2 regions of the Nonomuraea sp. NPDC050691 genome follow, and region 2 is predicted to be linked to the other one. Evidence: predicted binding sites of a transcription regulator. Region 2 holds the regulator's gene; the other holds the start of a gene.
The links. The regulator HrcA, encoded in region 2, represses chaperone genes, less so after heat shock. The targets are predictions, from matches to a motif close to TTGGCACTCTCNNNNNGAGAGTGCCAA.

Region 1: a site for HrcA is predicted at 6,509-6,535, ahead of groES (co-chaperone GroES). Genes of this name have one in related genera too.

What each region holds. Positions count from the first base shown of each region.
Region 1 is NZ_JBFAIA010000013.1:57,442-65,157, reverse strand. Features, by position in the region: gene guaB (IMP dehydrogenase) at 1-1,168, opposite strand, end outside; gene AB0H81_RS08380 (LuxR C-terminal-related transcriptional regulator) at 1,583-2,608, shown strand; gene AB0H81_RS08375 (DUF5319 domain-containing protein) at 2,655-3,032, shown strand; gene AB0H81_RS08370 (hypothetical protein) at 2,993-3,268, opposite strand; gene AB0H81_RS08365 (sigma-70 family RNA polymerase sigma factor) at 3,265-3,900, opposite strand; gene groL (chaperonin GroEL) at 4,417-6,036, opposite strand; gene groES (co-chaperone GroES) at 6,108-6,422, opposite strand; gene AB0H81_RS08350 (methyltransferase domain-containing protein) at 6,665-7,716, shown strand, end outside.
Region 2 is NZ_JBFAIA010000138.1:13,812-21,527, reverse strand. Features, by position in the region: gene AB0H81_RS33435 (DUF4870 domain-containing protein) at 1-123, opposite strand, end outside; gene AB0H81_RS33430 (DUF3097 domain-containing protein) at 120-926, opposite strand; gene AB0H81_RS33425 (hypothetical protein) at 1,067-2,158, opposite strand; gene hrcA (heat-inducible transcriptional repressor HrcA) at 2,311-3,324, shown strand; gene dnaJ (molecular chaperone DnaJ) at 3,336-4,475, shown strand; gene AB0H81_RS33410 (16S rRNA (uracil(1498)-N(3))-methyltransferase) at 4,504-5,229, shown strand; gene AB0H81_RS33405 (hypothetical protein) at 5,305-5,961, opposite strand; gene AB0H81_RS33400 (SigE family RNA polymerase sigma factor) at 5,958-6,437, opposite strand; gene AB0H81_RS33395 (histidine triad nucleotide-binding protein) at 6,779-7,123, shown strand; gene AB0H81_RS33390 (PhoH family protein) at 7,229-7,716, shown strand, end outside.

The sequences.
Region 1 (7,716 bases), on a different contig from region 2:
CCAGCGAGCCCATGCCCCGGTACGACTTGAACTGCTTGCCGTTGATGAAGATCAGCTCGCCCGGCGACTCCTCGCAGCCGGCGAGCAGGGATCCGAGCATGACCGTGTCGGCGCCCGCGGCGATCGCCTTGACGATGTCGCCGGAGTACTGCAGGCCGCCGTCGCCGATGACCGGCACCCCTGCGGGCTGGCAGGCCAGCGACGCCTCGTGGATCGCGGTCACCTGCGGCGCGCCGACCCCGGCGACGACCCGCGTGGTGCAGATGGAGCCCGGCCCGACGCCCACCTTGACGGCGTCGGCGCCCGCGTCGACGAGCATCTGCGCGCCGGCCCGTGTGGCGACGTTGCCGGCGATGACGTCGACCCGGCTGTTGGCCTTGATCTTGGCGACCATGTCGGCCAGGCCCTTGGAGTGGCCGTGGGCCACGTCCACGACGACGACGTCGACGCCCGCCTCGATGAGGGCCTTGGCGCGCACATCGGCGTCGCCCCCGACGCCCACGGCCGCGCCGACCACGAGCCGGCCGTCGGCGTCCTTGGTGGCGAGGGGGTACTGCTCGCTCTTGGTGAAGTCCTTGACCGTGATGAGACCGCGCAGCCGGCCGTCGGGGTCGACGAGGGGCAGCTTCTCGATCTTGTTCTGCCGGAGGAGGGCGAACGCCTCGTCGCGTGAGACGCCGACCGGGGCGGTGACCAGCGGCATCGCGGTCATCACCTCGCGCACCCGGCGCGAGTGGTCGGTCTCGAAGCGCATGTCGCGGTTGGTCACGATGCCGACGAGGATGCCGTCGTGGTCGGTGACGGGCACGCCGGAGATCCGGTAGGTGGCGCACAGCCGCTCGACGTCGGCCAGCGTGTCGTCGGGCGTGCAGGTGACCGGGTTGGTGACCATGCCGGCCTCGGAGCGTTTGACCAGGTCGACCTGCTGGGCCTGCTCCTCGGCCGACAGGTTGCGGTGCAGGACGCCGATGCCGCCCTGCCGGGCCATGGCGACCGCCATGCGGGCCTCGGTGACCGTGTCCATGGCCGCGGAGATCAGCGGGATGGACAGCGTGATGTTGCGTGACAGTCGTGAGCCGGTGTCGGCCTCACCCGGCTGGAGGTCCGAATAGCCCGGCACGAGCAGCACGTCGTCGAAGGTCAGACCCATCTCGGTGAACTTGGACATGCTGCGGCCCCCTCCTGCCGTTGCGCGTGATGGGGACAAGTCTAGGGCCTGCGTCCAAACAGCAGAGATGCCGGGAGGACGATGACCCCCACGGTCCGTCGTACTCCCGGCATCGAAAAGGCCGGGGGACGGAACGGTCGGTGATTCCGTTCCATCCCCCGGCGACCGGCGGCCGGGCCGGCGCGCGTCGCGCCACCGAACCCCCCTCCGCGTCCTGATGGCCGGCAATGCCTGGCCCGGTGGTCCGCCGACTCTCGGTCAAGCGTGCGTTACGCAGCGGCACGCCGCAATGTGCAAACGTGCAATTGCACGAAGTTGCACCGATGCCGCGTCATCCCGCGCAAGGGGGCGGACATGGCGAGGATGCCGCGTTATTCTCGCGGCACCCCGGTCCCCCGTATGGAGCCATGCGACATGCGCAAGGAGTCACCCGACGTGCCCGATCCCCTCGCGGCGCTGGGCCTCGACCCGGCTCAGTCGGCCCTCTACACGGCGGTGCTCCGCCTGCACCGCGCCACGCTCGCGGAGCTGGCGGAGGCGATGGGCGGGCCGCGCGACAAGGTCAGCCGGCAGCTCGACGACCTGGTACGCCTGGGCGTGGTCGACGAGCACTCGGGCGAGTACCTGGCCCGTCACCCCGCGGGGGCGCTCGGCCGGCTGATCGCCCAGCGGCTCGACCGGCTGGCCGAGGAGAGCCGGCGCATCGACTCGGCCCTCGGGTCGATCCGCGGCCTCATCCGCGACTACGACGCCGGGCGCGACTATCAGAGCGGACCGTTCCCGGTGGAGCTGGTCAGCGGGGCCGACGTGCTGTACGAGAGCGTCGTCGGCATGGCCGTCCAGGCGCCGCCGATCACCGTGCTCACCGCCATCCCCGACGAGCGCACCATGACCGACTTTTCTCGGAAATTTGCTGATCCTTGGATCGACGCGCAGCAACGCGGGCTGATGACCGTGCGCGCCGTCGTCCCCGTGGAGACGCTGGCGCTGCCGGGCGTCCGCGACGGGCTCGGCCGCCTGCTGGAGACCGGCGGCGAGGTCCGCACGCTCGACCGGGTGCCGAGCTGGTTCATGACCGCCGGCGACGAGGCCGCCGGCCTGCCCGCGCTGTGGGGCGGCAACCTGCCCGACCACGCCTACAACTTCTATCTCTTACGCACCCCGATCGTCGTGGGCGTGCTCAGATCGCTGTTCGAGGAGTGGTGGGGCCGGTCCGCACCCGTGCCGTGGGGTCACCGGGACGGCACCGTCCAGGTGCTCCGGCTGGCCGCCCAGGGCCTGTGCGACGAGTCGATCGCCCGCCATCTCGGCGTGTCGGTCCGCACCGTGCGCGCCCGGTTCGCCGACGCGATGACCCGGCTCGGCGCCCAGTCGCGCTTCCACGCGGGCGTCGAGGCCGCGCGGCGCGGATGGCTCGACCAACCCGCTGACCACCACTGACCACCACTGACCACCACGGCGGCCGCATCGGTCATATGGTGGGAAGGTGCTGGAAGACGTCCCCCGCGACCCGTTCGCGGACGATCCGAATGACCCGTCCGCCGAGATGGGCGAGCTCGACGACGCCGAGCCGCTCACGGCCGCCGAGCGCGACGAGGCCATCACGGACCTCGCCGACGTGGAGGTGTTCCGCTCCCTGCTGGAGCCCCAGGGGGTGCTCGGCCTCGTGCTCGACTGCCCCGAGTGCGGCGAGCAGCACTTCTTCGACTGGGATCTGCTGCGCGGCAACCTCCGCCAGATGATCGAGAAGGGCCGGCCGCAGGTGCACGAGCCCGCCTTCCACCCCGACCCGGCCGACTACGTCACGTGGGAGTACGCCCGGGGTTACGTCGACGGCGTCATCGACACCGAGGAACGCCGCTGACCCACCGGCGCCGCCCCGCCCTCGCCGGCGCCCGCCTCACCCGTACGCGCGTGGACGCCGTCGGCCCACGGACGCGCGTAGCGGTCGTCGTCGCGGCGGACGTCGGCCCGCAGGGCGGCGAGCAGCCGCGCGGCGGGATCGTCATGAGGGGGCGGCTCCCCGCGGCCGAGGGCGTCGAGCAGCGCGTCGCTCTCGTCCTCCGGAGCCGGTCCGGCTCCGGTCCGCTCCTGCGTCAAGCCGACTCCAGCTCGGCCATCTGCCTCAACCTCGCGAGCGCCCGGTGCTGGGCGACCCGGACCGCACCTGCTGACATGCCCAGTACATTACCGGTCTCCTCAGCGGACAACCCAGACACCACGCGCAACAGCAGCAACTCCCGCTGATTCTCGGGCAACCGGGCGAGCAGCCTGCGGGCGTGCTCGACCTCGATGTAGCGGACCACGGTCTCCTCGGGCCCCGGTCCGTCGTCGGGCCCGTCGGGCAGGTCCTGCGTCGGCACGGCCGAGCGCACGGAGCTGCGCAACGCGTCGGCCACCTTGTGCGAGGCGATGCCGAACACGAAAGAGGCGAACGGACGGCCCATGTCGCGGTAGCGCGGAAGCGCGGACAACACCGCGATGCACACCTCCTGGGCCACGTCATCGGCAATGTGATATTGCCCTGAAACCCTGCCCAACCTGGCGCGACAATAGCGCACCACCATCGGACGCAACTCGCCGAGCAGGGATTCGATCGCACCGCGATCTCCCTGTACGGCGAGGCTGGTCAGTTCCCTAAGGTCGGAGTCATCCGTCCGTGCCGGAAGTCTCGACGCGAGCCTTACCCCAATTTTGGCGTCGGCGACGCTTCCCTCGCTCACGATAGGCATGATGCCCGCCCTGATCGGGCCTGTCGTCATCGCGAACGGCTACGGATTGGTCACATTGAAGAGACGGCGACTGCCCGTAATCGAATGACGACAGAAAGGCTTTAGTAGTGGAGGAATATTTCACCCCATAACACGAAATGCGCGGTATTCGCCAGCGACGCAGCTCAGGCCGAGGGACAACGCGCGGAGAACGCGGGGACAGCGCACGGAGAACGCCTCGCGTCAACCCACCTCACCACGGGTCAACCCGAAGTCAACACGATCGGGCAAGACGACGCTTTGCCACCACTTCTGGTTTACCCGGATAAGTCACTATTTCATATCTCAGATTGTATGCGGCGTTGTATCCATTGGTACCACGTCACATCCCATCAGCTCGCCCCTATCCGAACACTTCATCCAGATACGTGCAGGATCACGCCAGAAGCCGTGGCGCGCCCTCGCCCGCACAGGTCCGGGCACGCGAACGGCCCGCCCCCGCAAGCGGGGACGGGCCGTTCGTGAGCCGTCAGGTGCTCAGTGGCCGTGACCGTGGCCGTGGCCCTGGCCGGCGGCCGCAGCCTCCTCCTCGGGCTTGTCCACGACGAGCGCCTCGGTCGTGAGCAGCATGCCCGCGATCGAAGCGGCGTTCTGGACGGCCGAGCGGGTGACCTTGACCGGGTCGATGACGCCCTGCGCGATCAGGTCGCCGTACTCGCCGGTCGCGGCGTTGAGGCCGTGGCCGACCTCCAGCTCGGAGACCTTGTGGGTGACCACGTAGCCCTCGAGACCGGCGTTCTCGGCGATCCAGCGGGCCGGCTCGACCAGCGCGCGGCGGACGACGCCGACGCCGGTGGCCTCGTCGCCCGACAGACCGAGGTCGCCGAGCTCCTTGGAGACGTGGATCAGGGCCGAGCCACCGCCGGAGACGATGCCCTCCTCGATCGCGGCGCGCGTCGCGGAGATGGCGTCCTCGAGACGGTGCTTCTTCTCCTTGAGCTCCACCTCGGTGGCCGCGCCGACGCGCAGCACGCAGACGCCGCCCGCGAGCTTGGCGAGGCGCTCCTGCAGCTTCTCGCGGTCCCAGTCGGAGTCGGACTGCTCGATGGCGAGCTTGATCTCCTTGACGCGGTCCTCGATGGCCTGCTGGTCACCGGCGCCGTCCACGATGGTCGTGGCGTCCTTGGTGACGACGACGCGGCGCGCCTGGCCGAGCACCTCGAGACCGACGTTCTCCAGCTTGAGGCCGACCTCCTCGCTGACGACCTGGCCGCCGGTGAGGATGGCCATGTCCTGCAGCATCGCCTTGCGGCGGTCGCCGAAGCCCGGCGCCTTGACGGCGACGGAGGTGAACGTGCCACGGATCTTGTTGGTGACCAGGACGGCCAGGGCCTCGCCCTCGACGTCCTCGGCGACCACGAGCAGCGGCTTCTTGGTCTGGGCGATCTTCTCGAGCAGCGGCAGGAAGTCGGCGATCGAGGAGATCTTGCCCTGCGTGAGCAGGATGTAGGCGTCCTCGAGGACGGACTCCATGCGCTCGGGGTCGGTGACCATGTAGGCCGACAGGTAGCCCTTGTCGAACTGGAGGCCCTCGGTGAACTCGAGCTCCATGCCCATGGCGTTGGACTCTTCGACCGTGAGGACGCCGTCCTTGCCGACCTTGTCGAACGCCTCGGCGATCAGCTCGCCGATCTTGGCGTCCTGGGCGGAGATCGTCGCGACGTTGGCGATCTCCTTCTTGTCCTCGACCGGGCGGGCGCTGGCGAGCAGCTTGTCGCTGATCTCCTTGGCCGCCTTGTCGATGCCGCGCTTGAGCGACAGCGGCGAGGCGCCGGCCGCCACGTTGCGCAGGCCCTCGCGGACCATGGCCTGGGCCAGGACCGTCGCGGTGGTGGTGCCGTCGCCCGCGATGTCGTTGGTCTTGGTGGCCACTTCCTTGGCGAGCTGGGCGCCGAGGTTCTCGTAGCGCTCCTCCAGCTCGATCTCACGAGCGATGGTGACACCGTCGTTCGTGATCGTCGGAGCACCGAACTTCTTGTCGATGACGACGTTGCGGCCACGCGGGCCGAGGGTGACCTTGACGGCGTCCGCGAGGGCGTTCACGCCACGCTCAAGAGCGCGGCGGGCGTCCTCGTTGAACTCCAGGATCTTCGCCATATTGCTGAGAGTCCTCTCCTAGTGTCGAAGGCCCCGGCCGCCGACGGCGCCCGGGGCCCGACACCACCGGCTTACTTCTCGATGATCGCGAGAACGTCGCGGGCGGAGAGCACGAGGTACTCCTCGCCGCCGTACTTGACCTCGGTGCCGCCGTACTTGCTGTAGAGGACGACGTCGCCCTCACTGACGTCGAGCGGGATCCGCTTCTCGCCGTCCTCGTCCCAGTTGCCCGGGCCCACCGCGAGGACCTTGCCCTCCTGCGGCTTCTCCTTGGCGGTGTCCGGGATTACCAGGCCGGAAGCGGTGGTCTGCTCAGCCTCAAGCGGCTGCACCACGATGCGGTCGCCGAGCGGCTTAACGGGAACCTTGGTGGCGGTCGTCACGATCGGACCTCCCCTTCAGATTTGAATGATCTAGAAGAGGCGACCAGCGGGGCCTGCCGTCGCGGGTGCCAGACCTGCCTCGTCGCACGTTGGCACTCTCAAGGGGAGAGTGCCAACAGGAAACATATGCAAGAGGGGCTTGACAGTCAACACGAACACGTTTGCTGAGAGCGATACCTCGTCCTCCCAGGTCCCGGCGGGGGCCCGGAACGGGCCCGCCGGGCGGGGCGCTAACGTCGTACGGCGTGGACCTGGACGCCTTCACCGAGTTGCTCACCCCGCGCGGGCAGCGCGCGCTCGCGGAGGCGGTCGAGCACCGGGACGCCGACCCCGTGGCGGCCGCGACGAGCCTGCGCCGCACCTACGACGCCGCGCTCTCCTCGGCGGCGCTCACGCAGGCACGGCTGCGGGAACGGGCGCGCGCCAAGTTCGGTGCGGACGCCGAGCTGATGTACTTCACGCCGCACGGCCTGGAGCAGGCCACCCGCGCCGAGGTCGCCGCCCACCGCGCCACCCGGCTGCTGAGCCTGTGGCGAAGCTCTCACCACGCCGGGGCGGGCGACGGACCCCGGGTGGCGGACGTGTGCTGCGGCTCCGGCGGCGACCTGCTGGCGCTGGCCCGGGCCGGCTGCCTCGTGGACGCCGTCGACACCGACCCGCTGACCGTGGCCGTGGCCAGGGCCAACGCCGAGGCGCTCGGGGTGGCCGAGCGGGTCACGGTACGCGTGGCCGACGCCGCGTCGGTGTCGCCCGAGGACTACGACGTCCTGTTCGCCGACCCGGCCCGGCGCACCTCCAGGGGCCGCACGTTCGACCCCATGGCCTACTCCCCGCCGTGGCCGGTCGTGCTCGACCTGCTCGCCCGCGCCCCGCGGGCCTGTGTCAAGGTCGCCCCGGGCATCCCGTACGAGTTCATCCCGGAGGGCGCCGAGGCCGAGTGGGTCTCGTACAAGGGCGAGGTCAAGGAGGCGTCCCTGTGGGCGCCGCCGCGCGCCGCGCGGAAGACCGGACTCGTCCGGCTGGCCACGCTGCTGCCGGGCGGGCACGTCCTGCGCGACGCCGGCGCCGTCGCCCCCACCGGGCCGCTGGGCCGCCACGTCTACGAGCCCGACGGCGCCGCGATCCGCGCCCACCTCGTCGGCGAGGTGGCCGAGCTGGTCGGCGGCCGCCTGCCCGACCCCATGATCGCCTACATCACCGGCGACGATCCGGTCGACACCCCCTGGGCGGCCCGGTACGAGGTGGAGGAGGCGCTGCCGTTCTCGCTCAAGCGTCTGCGCGCCGCGCTCCGCGACCG
Region 2 (7,716 bases):
GGAGCCGTACTCGGGCGCGGCCTGCGGGCCCGTGCCGTGACCCGCCCCATGCTCGGGATCCGGGCGGGGGACGCGCCGGGTGGCGTCGTCGTCGGGCTGGTGGTTCGGCGGGTCCTGACTCATCGTGCCTCCGTGACAAAGTCGATCAGTTCTTCCACCCGGCCGAGCAGCTCGGGCTCCAGGTCCGCGAACGAGGAGACGGAGCCCAGGATGCGCCGCCAGGCCTCGGCCGGCTCCACGCGCCAGCCCAGGGCGGCGATCACGCCCTCCTTCCACGGCACCCCGCGCGGCACCTCCGGCCAGGCGGCGATGCGCAGCGCGGACGGCTTGACCGCCTGCCAGATGTCGACGAACGGGTGCCCCACCACGAGCACGTCCGGCGAGGTCACCTGGGCGGCGATGCGGCTCTCCTTGGACCCGGGCACCAGGTGGTCCACCAGCACACCCAGCCGGCGTCCCGGCTCGGGGCCGAACTCGGCGACGATCGCGGGCAGGTCGTCCACGCCCTCCAGGTACTCGACCACCACCCCCTCCACGCGAAGGTCGTGGCCCCAGATCTTCTCGACGAGGGCGGCGTCGTGGACTCCCTCGACGTAGATGCGGCTCTCCTTGGCGACCTTGGCGCGCAGCCCCTCCACCGCGATCGACCCGGACGCGCTGCGCCTCGGCCCGCGCGGCGCCGTGGCCGGCCGCACCAGCGTCACGATCTTGCCCTCCAGCAGGAACGCGGCGGGCGCCAGCGGGAACAGCCGCCGCTTGCCGAAGCGGTCCTCCAGCGTGACGGCCTCCTTGTCGCAGCCCACGACCGCGCCGCAGAAGCCGCTCTCGGCGTCCTCCACGACGAGGTCGAGTTCGGCGGGCACCTTCGGGATCGTGCCCTTGCCCGGCCGCCGCCAGTTTCCCGCGAGAACATCACCGTCGTACACACGGGGACCGTAGCAAATCACCCGCCCGCCGCGACGGCCTTGCGATCCACCCGCCCCGAGTCGTCGCACAAGGCTCATCCATCCGCCCGCGTCGTCGTGCGAGGCTCATCCACCCGCTTGCCCGCGTGGTCGTGCGAGGCTCATCCGCCCGCGGCGAGGCGCTTGCGGTGGCCGCCGCGCCGTACCAGGACGACGACCGTGACGACGATCGCCAGCAGGATGCCGAGACCGGGCAGCAGCACCAGCGCCGCCACGCCCCCCGCGAGCCCGCCGGTGTCCACGGACGGGCCCACCGCGAAGCGCGCGCCCACGGACTGCAGCGTGCCGCACTTGAGCACGTAGCCGCCCTCCTTGGACACGTTCAGGGCGAGGATGGCCTGCCACCGGGTCGAGCCCTGGGTGACCGTCATGGTGCCGGGCATCTTGGCCAGCAGCCCCTTGCCGTCGCCGCCGGTGACCGAGCAGGTGTATTCGACGGGCGTGGCGCTGGCCAGGTACACGACCGGGTCGTCGGCGGGGTCCACGGTCACGGAGACGATCTCGCCCGCTGCGAACGTCTTCGTCGGCAGCGCGCTGCTCACCGTGCCCGTCACGCCGTTGGCGAACAGCGCCACCCCGGCCACCACGCACACCAGCGCCACTCCCCACGCCGCCCACACCCACCACAGCGGGGGCCGCAGCAGCTTGGGGCTGACCCACGGCGTGGACAGGGGGCCGCCGCCGTACGGGCCGGCCGCGCCGAAGGGCTGCCCCGCGTACGGTGCCTGCCCACCCGGTCCGGGGTACGGCCCCTGCGGACCCGACGGCGGTCCGTAGTACGGCCCCTGAGCGCCGGACGGAGGACCGTAAGGGCCCTGCGGACCCGAGACCGGGCCCGGGGGCGGGCCGTACGGTCCCTGCTCGCCTGAAGGCGCCCCGTAGGGGCCCTGCGGGGGAGGCGCCTGCGGGTAGGGGGCGTGCGCACCCGTCGAAGGTCCCGGCCCGTAGGGCGGCGGCGGGTAGGCTCGCTGCTCACCCGACGGCCCGCCGTGGGGCGGAGGCGGGTACGGGGCCTGCTGCGGCGTGCCGTGGGGGCCCGTCTGGTACGGCTGCCGCCCGTACGGCGGCGGAGCCTGACCGCCCTGCGGCGGGCCGTGCGGGGGAGGAGCGGGCTGACCGGGGTACGGGCCGGATCCGGGCGCCGGGCCGGGCGGCTCGGACCCTGGCGGCTGGGACGGGGAATCGTCGGTCATGTCGGCCAGTGTGATCCCTAAGGCCGGGCCCGCGCCAGCAGCAGGATGGTCAGGTGTTATCGCACCTTGTGGGTGAGAGCCGTACACTTGGCACTCGGGAACACAGAGTGCTAGACGGTCGTTCCCGCGAGGCAGAGGCAGGAGGTGAGCACGTGCTCGACGATCGTAAGCTGGCGGTGCTCCGCGCCATTGTCGAAGACTACGTGTCCACCAACGAACCGGTGGGCTCCAAGGCGCTGGCGGAGCGCCACAATCTCAAGGTCTCCCCCGCCACGGTCCGCAACGACATGGCCGCGCTGGAGGAGGAGGGCTACATCACCCAGCCGCACACCAGCGCGGGCCGCGTGCCGACCGACAAGGGCTACCGGCTGTTCGTCGACCGGTTGTCCCAGGTCAAGCCGCTGTCCGCGGCGGAGCGGCGGGCGATCGAGACGTTCCTGGCCGGGGCGGTCGACCTCGACGACGTGGTCACCCGCACCGTCCGGCTGCTCGCGCAGCTCACCCGGCAGGTGGCGGTCGTGCAGTACCCGACGCTGACCCGCTCGACGGTCCGGCACGTCGAGATCGTGCCGCTGACCGAGCGGCGGGTCATGCTGGTCCTCATCACCAACACCGGCCGCGTCGAGCAGCGGGTCGTCGAGCTGCCCGAGGTCGTGGAGGACACCCGCATCGCGCACCTGCGGGCCGTGCTCAACGCCTCACTCGACGGCTGCGGCCTGAGCGCCGTGCCCGAGCTGGTCGCCGACCTTCCCGAGCGGCTGCCCGCCGAGGACCGGCCGGCCGTGGCCACGATCCTGTCGGTGCTGCTCGAGACCCTCGTCGAACGCCACGACGAGAAGATCGTCTTCGCCGGGGCGGCCAATCTCGCCGGCGCCGACTTCACCACCGGCCTGCGCGCCGTGCTGGAGGCCCTGGAGGAGCAGGTCGTGCTCATGCGGCTGCTCGGCGAGACGTCCGGCGACACCCCGTCCGCGCTCACCGTGCGCATCGGCTCGGAAAACCCCTATCTCCACGGCACGTCCATCGTCGCGACCGGATACGGTTCTGGCGACAACCAACTGGCACGCCTCGGCGTGCTGGGTCCCACGAGGATGGACTACCCCGTGACGATGGGCGCCGTACGCGCGGTGGCACGCTACGTCAGCCAGATCCTGGCTGCATCATAAGAGGTCGATAAGTGGCAAACAGCGACTACTACGCCACCCTCGGGGTGCGCCGTGACGCCAGTCAGGACGAGATCAAGAAGGCCTACCGCAGGCTGGCCCGGGAGCTCCACCCTGACGTGAACCCCGACCCTGAGACCCAGGAGCGGTTCAAGGAGATCACGCAGGCCTACGAGGTGCTGTCCGACGCGAACAAGCGCCAGATGTACGACCTCGGCGCCGACCCGTTCGGTGGCGCCGCGGCGGGCGCGGGGGCCGGCGGTTTCGGCGCGGGCTTCCCGTTCAGCGACATCATGGACGCGTTCTTCGGCTCGGCCGGCGGCTCCCGCGGTCCCCGCTCGCGCGCCCGCAGGGGCCGCAACGCGACCATCCGCGTCGAGCTCGACCTGCGCGAGACCGCGTTCGGCACCACCCGTGAGCTGGTCGTCGACACGGCCGTGCTGTGTGAGGTCTGCCAGGGCGCCGGCGCCGCGCCCGGCACCCACCCCGACACCTGCGACATGTGCAACGGCCGCGGCGAGATCTCCCAGGTCACCCGGTCGTTCCTGGGCCAGGTCATGACCTCCCGGCCGTGTCCCCAGTGCGGCGGCTTCGGGTCGATCATCCGCCACCCCTGCCAGGAGTGCTCCGGCGACGGCCGCGTGCGCACCCGCCGTACGATCAAGGTGCGCATCCCGGCGGGAGTCGAGGACGGCACCCACATCCAGCTCGCCGGCGAGGGCGAGGTCGGCCCCGGCGGCGGCCCGCCCGGCGACCTGTTCCTGGAGATCGTCGAGCGCCCGCACGAGATCTTCGAGCGGCGCGGCGACGACCTGCACTGCACGGTGCAGATCCCGATGACGGCCGCGGCGCTCGGCACCGTGCTCACCGTGGAGACGCTCGACGGCGCCGAGGAGATCGACGTGCGGCCGGGCACCCAGTCGGGGCAGGTCATCACGATGTACGGCCGGGGCGTGCAGCGGCTCAACGAGAGCGGCCGGGGCGACCTGCTGATCCACGTCAACGTCGAGACGCCGTTGCGGCTCGACCCGGCGCAGGAGGAGCTGCTGCGCGAGCTGGCCAAGCTGCGCGGCGAGGAGCGGCCTCCGGGCAAGTTCGCGCCGGGCCAGCAGGGTTTTTTCTCACGGCTGCGCGACGCGTTCAACGGGAGATGAGGGCGCCGCGCGGGAGAGACGGGCGGACGTGAGCGTTCCCGTCTTCCTGTCCGACGCCCTGGGCGGGTCCGAGCTGGTGCTCGACGGCCCCGAGGGGCGCCACGCCGCGGCCGTGCGTCGGCTGCGCGCCGGTGAGCGGGTGGACCTGACCGACGGCGCCGGCGCGGTCGCCGAGTGCGTGGTGCGCGAGGCGCTGAAGGACTCCCTGCGGCTCGACGTGGTCGGACGGTACGACGTGCCGGCCCCCCGGCCCCGGATCGTGGCCGTGCAGGGCCTGCCGAAGGGCGACCGGGGCGAGCTCGCCGTCGAGATGATGACCGAGGCGGGCGTCGACGTGATCGTCCCGTGGGCGGCCTCGCGCAGCATCACGCAGTGGAAGGGCGACCGGGCGGCCAAGGCGCTGGCCCGCTGGCGCTCCACGGCTCGCGAGGCGGGCAAGCAGGCCCGCCGCTTCCACCTGCCCGAGGTGACCGAGCCGGCTTCCACGGCCCAGGTGGAGAAGCTGCTGCGCGACGCGGCCCTGGCCCTGGTGCTCCACGAGGACGCCGCCGAGCCGCTGTCGCGCCTGGAGGTCCCGGCCGACGGCGACGTCGTCATGGTCGTGGGCCCGGAGGGCGGGGTCGCGGAGGAGGAGGTGGCCCGGTTCAGGGCGGCCGGCGCCGTGCCGGTGCTGCTCGGGCCGACGGTGCTGCGCACCTCGACGGCCGGGGTCGCGGCGGCCTCGGTCCTCATGGCCCGCACCGGCCGCTGGTGACGCCCGGAGCCGGCCCGAGGCTGGTCGCTCCTGAAACCCTGCGAGACGCCTGACGCGTGCTGACGTCCGGCGCGTCTACTGCGGGGAGAGCGGGCTCGTGTCCGTGATCGTGGTGACGACCTGGGTGGGCTGCGTCGGCTGCGGCGGCTCGTCGGTCGGGCAGTCCTCGGCGGGGCACGCCACGGTCGTCGGCGTCGTCGTGTCCGTCACCGTGGCGGACGGGGTGGGCGTCGGGGACGGCGTCACGCCGGGGCAGTCGTCGCCTCGCGCGGCCTGCTCGTCCGCCGTCGAGGGGCACGGGGTGGGGGAGGGTGTCCTGCGCGTCGGCTTGCTGGTGGAGCGCGCGGTCTCGGGGATGTGCCGGGGCGGCCGGGTCGTCGGGTCGGGCACCACCACGACCTCGCGCGGCTCGCTCCGCTGCGGCGGCTCGGGCGACACGGCCCGGGTGGTGGAGGAGCCGTCGGGCGGCGTGGAGGTGCTGCGCACGTCCTGCACGGTCTCGCGCAGCACCTGGTGGCGCAGCTCCGGGATCACCATGACGATCGTGCCCGCCACCAGCACGGCGCTGGCCGCGGCGGCGCCCGCGCGCCACCAGAACAGGTTGCGGACGCCGCGCCGCTCGATGCGGGCCCGGATGATCTCCAGTCCGTCCGGCGAGGGCACGGCCGTGTCCGCCTCCGCGCGCAGCACTCGGCGTAGTACGTCGCCGTACTCGTCGGGGGGCTGGGTCATGACATCTTCTCCAGGACGGAACGCAAAGCGGCCATGCCACGTGCGGTGTGGCTCTTGACCGCTCCCTTGCTGATGCCCATGGCGTGGGCTATCTCAGCCTCGGACAGGTCACCGTAGTAGCGAAGGACGAGCGCCTCTCTCTGACGTGCCGGCAGGGCCCGCAGCGCCTCGATCACGGCCGAGCGTTCGAGCTCGCCGATCGCGCCGTTCTCGGCGCTCGGGGCGTCGGGCAGACCCTTGGGAGCATACTTCTCGACGACCGCGCGATGACGCAGCACGGATCGGGAACGGTTGACGACGGATTGACGCAGGTAGGCGAGTGCCTTGTCGGGGTCGCGCAGTCTGCGCCAGGCGCCGTGGATGGCGACGAACGCGTCCTGCACGACCTCCTCGGCGGTCGCCATGTCGCGTACCAGCAACACAGCGAGACGCACCAATGACCGAAAGTGCGCGCTGTACAGCGCGGTCACGGCCATGTCGGCGTCCCACCCGACCGGCACCGCCCCTAACGACCTGTCGGCCAGAAGGGTCTCGGTGGTCACCTCATGAGGACGCGCGGCCTTCCGAGAGGGTTTACGTTCCTTAGGCGGCATTACCCAGTCGTGTCCTCGCCAGGTGGCCGTGCCCGACCCCGATATGTCCTGTTGTGCTTGCAGTCTCGCACACCCACCCTAACCGCGAGGATCTTCCCTTGCACGGCGCCTGCGGTCACCGATTCGCAACGGGCTCGGGGAGTTGGGAACGTTCCAGGTGAGGCGCCGGCGGCACGGCGCGGTGATCGCCGTGCGGGGGCGTTCCGTCTCGGTAGGCTGGGCGGGTGACCGACTGCCTCTTCTGCAAGATCGTCGCCAAGGAGATCCCGGCCGAGGTCGTCCTGGAGACCGACCGGGCGCTCGCGTTCCGCGACATCAACCCGCAGGCCCCGACCCACGTGCTGGTCATCCCCAAGGAGCACCACGCCGACGCGGCGGCGCTGGCCGCGGCCGACGACGGGCTGGCCGACGACGTCCTCAAGGCCGCCCACGCCGTGGCCGTCCAGGAGGGCGTGGCCGACACCGGCTACCGCGTGGTCTTCAACACCGGGCCCGGCGCGGGCCAGACGGTCTTCCACGTCCACGCGCACCTGCTCGGGGGCCGTGGCCTGACCTGGCCCCCCGGCTGACGGCGGCCGGCCGATATTGACGAGAACGGTTCGCGTGGGCCCGGCTACCATGGGCGAAGAAGCACACACGAACAGACCGGGAGGCATCAGGCCGCTGGCCTGCCCATGTCCGAACTACATGAAACCCGCCGGACCGCACCTCCGACGCGCACACAGGCCAAGGTGCTGATTCCGGACGAATACCCGATGGTCAGCCTCCTGGGCTCCCGTGACGAGCTGCTGCGTGTCATCGAGAGCGCCTTCCGGGCCGACATCCACGTCCGAGGAAACGAGATCACCGTCACCGGCGGCCCCGACGAGAGCGGGGCCGTGGTGCGGCTGTTCGAAGAGCTCGTCGAAGTGCTCAGGAGCGGCGGCGAGCTCACGCCCGACGCGGTCGAGCGGAGCATCGCCATGCTCCGCATGACCTCCGACCGGCCGGCCGAGGTGCTCTCCCTCGACATCCTCTCCTCGCGCGGCCGGACGATCCGGCCCAAGACCGTCAACCAGAAGCGCTACGTCGACGCGATCGACAACCACACGATCGTGTTCGGGATCGGCCCGGCCGGCACCGGCAAGACCTATCTCGCCATGGCCAAGGCCGTGCGGGCGCT